Regions from separate parts of the Streptomyces marincola genome, predicted to be linked through region 2. Evidence: predicted binding sites of a transcription regulator. Region 2 holds the regulator's gene; the other holds the start of a gene.

Region 1 (2,454 bases), 1.0 Mb from region 2:
GCCGGGCACGTCGACACGGCGCGGCGAGGTGGCCGACACCACGACGGGACCGGCCCGGCGCAGCGGCCTACGGCAGCGCGATCCCCGGGTCCTGGCCCTCCAGCGCGGCGCCGCACGCGCAGTCCCGCTGCTCCGGCAGGCGCGCGACCAGGTCGAACAGCACCTCACGCAGGCGGTCGATGTTGGCGGCGAACACGTCGAGGACCTCGGCGTGCGACACGCCCTCGCCCGCTTCGGCTCCCGCGTCCAGGTCGGTGACGAGGGCGAGCGAGGTGTAGCAGAGCTCCAGTTCGCGAGCGAGCACCGCCTCGGGGTGCCCGGTCATCCCGACCACGGACCAGCCCTGCGCGGCGTGCCAGCGGGACTCGGCACGGGTGGAGAACCGGGGGCCCTCGACGACGCACATGGTGCCGCCGTCCACGGCCTGCCAGTCGTGGGCGCGTGCCGCGGCGAGCGCGGTCGCGCGCCCGGTCGGGCAGTAGGGGTCGGCGAACGAGACGTGCACCACGTTCGGCTGCTGCCCGTCCGCGCGCCGCGCGCCGTCGAAGAAGCTCTGCGGGCGGCCCTTGGTGCGGTCCACGAGCTGGTCGGGGACGAGCAGCGTGCCCGGGCCGTACTCGGGCCGCAGCCCGCCGACGGCGCAAGGGCCGACGACCTGGCGCACGCCGAGCGAGCGGAGCGCCCACAGGTTGGCGCGGTAGTTGATGCGGTGCGGGGGCAGGTGGTGCCCGCGGCCGTGCCGCGGCACGAACGCGACGCGGCGGCCGGCGATCTCGCCGAGCAGCACCGAGTCGCTGGGCGGGCCGTAGGGGGTGTCGACGGTGATTTCGGTCACTCGGTCGAGGAACGAGTAGAACCCGGACCCGCCGATCACCCCTATGTCGGCCCGCTCGGCGGTGGCGCCCCCGCCCGCTGCGCTCACGCGGCGGAGGCCGCGGCGTTCGAGGACGCCGAAGAGGAGGAGGACGACGAGGAGCCCGCGGACCCCGAGGAGGACCCTCCCGCGGAGTCGGACGACGAGGAGGTCGAGGAGGACGAGGAGTCGCTCCCCTTGCCGCCGTTCTTGCCGCTCTTGCCTCCGGACGCCGGCGCGCTGCTCGACGACGAACTGTTACGGCTGTCGTTGCGGTAGAAGCCGGAGCCCTTGAAGACGATGCCGACCGCCGAGTACACCTTCTTCAGCCGGCCCTGGCACGCCGGGCACTGCGTCAGGGCGTCGTCGGTGAACTTCTGCACGACTTCGAGACCTTCGTGGCACTCGGTGCACTGATACTGGTACTTCGGCACGTCTTCTTCCTCCTGGCACTCATGGTCATGGAGTGCTAACGACGCTCCATCGTGCAACATTCCGCCCCCGGAAGTCCACTGCCGGTGAACACCGGCCGCCCCGCCGGCCCCGCGCGGCCACCCGCCCCACCCGACCGCCGCCCCGCGCGGCCACCCCGACCGCCGGCCCGACCGGCGCCCCCCTGAGCCTCCCGGTCTCACTCCGCCCGCCTGCGCACCCCCGTGCTGCCGCCCGTGCCGAGCCAGCCGGCGAGCTTGCCGCCGCGGCCGACGGCGAGCAGCCGCCGTTCCACCGCGTCCCGCACCTCGTCCGTGGCCACGACGAGCAGTTCGTCCCCGTGCCTGAGCACCGTCTCCGGCTGCGGCACGAAGCTGCTGCCGTCGCGCACCACCAGGGTGACCGCGGCCTGGACGGGCAGCCGCAGCTCGCGGACCTCCACGCCGTTCATCCGCGACGCACCCGGGATCGTCACGGACAGCAGGTGGCCGCGGAGCCGGTCGAGCGGCGCGGACTCGATGTCGACGTCCACCGCCTCCCCCGAGCCCGCGAGGCCGAGCCGCCGCGCGACCCAGGGCAGCGTGGGCCCCTGCACGAGCGTGTAGACGGTGACAAGGACGAAGACGACGGAGAAGATGCGTTCGCTGTCCTCGACGCCGCCGACGACCGGGATCGTGGCGAGCACGATCGGCACGGCGCCGCGCAGCCCGGCCCAGGAGAGCATGGCCTGTTCGCGCCAGGGCCGCCGGAACGGCAGCAGCGCGACCACGACCGACAGCGGCCTGGCGAGTAGCGTCAGCGCGCCGCCCACGATGAGCGCGGGCCCGATGTCGTCCCCCAGCGCGTCCGGGTCGACGAGCATGCCGAGCAGCACGAAGAGGCCGATCTGCGCGACCCACGCCACCGCGTCGGCGAACCCGCGGGTCGCCGGCCGGTGCGGGAGCCGGGAGTTGCCGAGCAGCAACGCGGCGATGTAGACGGCGAGGAAGCCGCTGCCGTGCAGCAGCGCGCCCCCGGCGTACGCCACGACGGTCAGCGCCAGCACGGCGATGGGGTAGAGGCCGGAGGCCGGCAGCGCGACGTGCCGGAGGGCCAGGGCCCCGGCCCGGCCGACGGCGAGGCCCGCGGCGAGCCCGACGGCCAGTTCGAGCACCATTTCGCCGAGCAGG
Region 2 (2,454 bases):
GCGCTGCGCAGGTGGGACACGCCGCGCGCGTGCAGCGGGATCGACTGCCCGGACTGCGTGCCCGGCCTGATGTCGACCTCCTCCATGCCGTCCAGCGTCTCAAGCGGCACCTTGGTGCCGAGGGCCGCGGCGGTCATGGGGATGGTGACGGTGCAGTGCAGGTCGTCGCCCCGGCGCTGGAACACCGGATGCGGCTTCTCCCTGATCTCGACGTACAGGTCGCCCGCCGGGCCGCCGCCCGGGCCGACCTCGCCCTCGCCCGCGAGCTGGATGCGGGTGCCGTTGTCCACGCCCGCGGGGATCTTCACGGTCAGCGTGCGGCGGCTGCGCACCCGGCCGTCGCCCGCGCACTCGGGGCACGGGGTGGGCACGACGGTGCCGAAGCCCTGGCACTGCGGGCAGGGCCGCGACGTCATGACCTGGCCGAGGAACGAGCGGGTGACCTGGGACACCTCGCCGCGCCCGCGGCACATGTCGCAGGTCTGCGCCGAGGTGCCGGGGGCCGCGCCCTCGCCGCTGCACGTGGTGCAGACGGTGGCGGTGTCGACCTGGATCTCCTTGGTCGTGCCGAACGCCGCCTCGTTGAGGTCGATCTCCAGACGGATCATGGCGTCCTGGCCGCGCCGGGTGCGCGACTTCGGCCCGCGCTGCGCGGCGGTGCCGAAGAAGGCGTCCATGATGTCCGAGAAGTTCCCGAAGCCGGCGCCGAATCCGGCGCCCGCGCCTGCCGACGCGCCGCCCATGGGGTCGCCGCCCAGGTCGTACATCTGCTTCTTCTGCGGGTCGGAGAGCACCTCGTAGGCGGTGTTGATCTCCTTGAACCGCTCCTGGGTCTTCGGGTCCGGGTTCACGTCCGGGTGCAGCTCGCGGGCCAGCCGGCGGAAGGCCTTCTTGATCTCCTCCTGCGAGGCGTCCCGCTGCACACCGAGGATCGCGTAGTAGTCGGCCGCCACTTAGTTCTCCGCGAGGATCTGTCCGACGTAACGTGCCACTGCGCGCACCGCTCCCATCGTTCCGGGGTAGTCCATGCGGGTCGGTCCGACCACGCCGAGCTTGGCGACCGCCTCGTCTCCTGAACCGTAGCCGACCGACACCACCGACGTGGACGTCAGCCCCTCATGGGCGTTCTCGTGACCGATGCGCACGGTCATGCCCGAGTCCTTCGCCTCGCCGAGCAGCCTCAGCAGCACCACCTGCTCCTCCAGTGCTTCGAGCACCGGGCGGATGGTGAGCGGGAAGTCCTGGCCGAAGCGCGTCAGGTTGGCCGTGCCGCCGATCATCAGCCGTTCCTCGGTCTCCTCGGCCAGGGTTTCGAGCAGCGAGGACAGCACCGTCGTGACCGTGCCGCGCTCCTCCTGGTCGAAGGAGTCGGGCAGGTCCGCGACCAGCTGCGGCACATCGGGGAAACGCTCGCCGACGATCCGGCTGTTGAGCCTCGCCCGCAGGTCGGCCAGCGAGGTCTCGCCGAACGGCGCCGGGCAGTCGATGACGCGCTGCTCCACGCGCCCGGTGTCGGTGATCAGCACCAGCATCACCCGGGCCGGGGCGAGCGAGAGCAGCTCCACGTGCCGCACCGTGGAACGGCTGAGCGAGGGGTACTGCACCACGGCGACCTGCCGGGTCAGCTGGGCGAGCAGCCGGACCGTGCGGCCGACGACGTCGTCGAGGTCGACGGCCCCGGCCAGGAAGTTCTGGATGGCGCGGCGCTCGGCGGGCGACAGCGGCTTGACGCCGGCGAGCTTGTCGACGAACAGCCGGTAGCCCTTGTCGGTGGGCACCCGGCCCGCGCTGGTGTGCGGCTGGGCGATGTAGCCCTCTTCCTCAAGCGCCGCCATGTCGTTGCGCACCGTCGCGGGCGAGACATGCAGGTTGTGCCGCTCGGTCAGCGCCTTGGAGCCCACCGGCTCCTCGGTGCCCACGTAGTCCTGAACGATCGCGCGCAACACTTCGAGCCTGCGTTCGCTCAGCATGTCGCACCTCCCGTCCTGCCGTCCGTGAGCGGTTCGCCGCCCTGGCACTCACGCGCGAGGAGTGCCAGGCCCTGGTCCAGTGTACGGCCGGGTCGCACGGCCAGGGAATGCGCGGCGGGCAGTTCCTGCCCGCCGCGGCCGCGAACACCGCAGGACCTGCCCGGTCGTCCGAGTGGTTAACGTCACGCCATGGCATACGCGGAGGAGCACGAGACGGAGCACGCGTGGGAACGGCCGGCCCCCGGCGTCCTGCGCCGCCGGCTGCCCGGGTGGGACGAGACGGTGGGCGCCGTCGCCGGTGCGGACGGCGTGCTCATGGTGGACACGGGACCCTCGGCCGCGGACGGCGCCGCCCTGGCCCGGGAGGCGGCGGCGCTGCTCGGGGCGCCCGTCACCCGGGTCGTCGTCACCCACCCGCACTTCGACCACGTGCTCGGGCTCGGGGCCCTGCCCGCGGCCGAGGCGTACGGCGCGGCCGGGCTCG

What was found. The regulator HrcA, encoded in region 2, represses chaperone genes, less so after heat shock. The targets are predictions, from matches to a motif close to TTNGCACTCNGNNNNNCNGAGTGCNAA.
Region 1: a site for HrcA is predicted at 1,300-1,326, ahead of LC193_RS11930 (FmdB family zinc ribbon protein). Genes of this name have one in related genera too.

The regions. Positions count from the first base shown of each region.
Region 1 covers NZ_CP084541.1:2,813,695-2,816,148, forward strand. Annotated here, with positions in the region: gene LC193_RS11925 (S-methyl-5'-thioadenosine phosphorylase) at 68-922, opposite strand; gene LC193_RS11930 (FmdB family zinc ribbon protein) at 919-1,287, opposite strand; gene LC193_RS11935 (potassium/proton antiporter) at 1,485-2,454, opposite strand, start outside.
Region 2 covers NZ_CP084541.1:1,794,744-1,797,197, forward strand. Annotated here, with positions in the region: gene dnaJ (molecular chaperone DnaJ) at 1-953, opposite strand, end outside; gene hrcA (heat-inducible transcriptional repressor HrcA) at 954-1,970, opposite strand; gene LC193_RS07690 (MBL fold metallo-hydrolase) at 2,160-2,454, shown strand, end outside.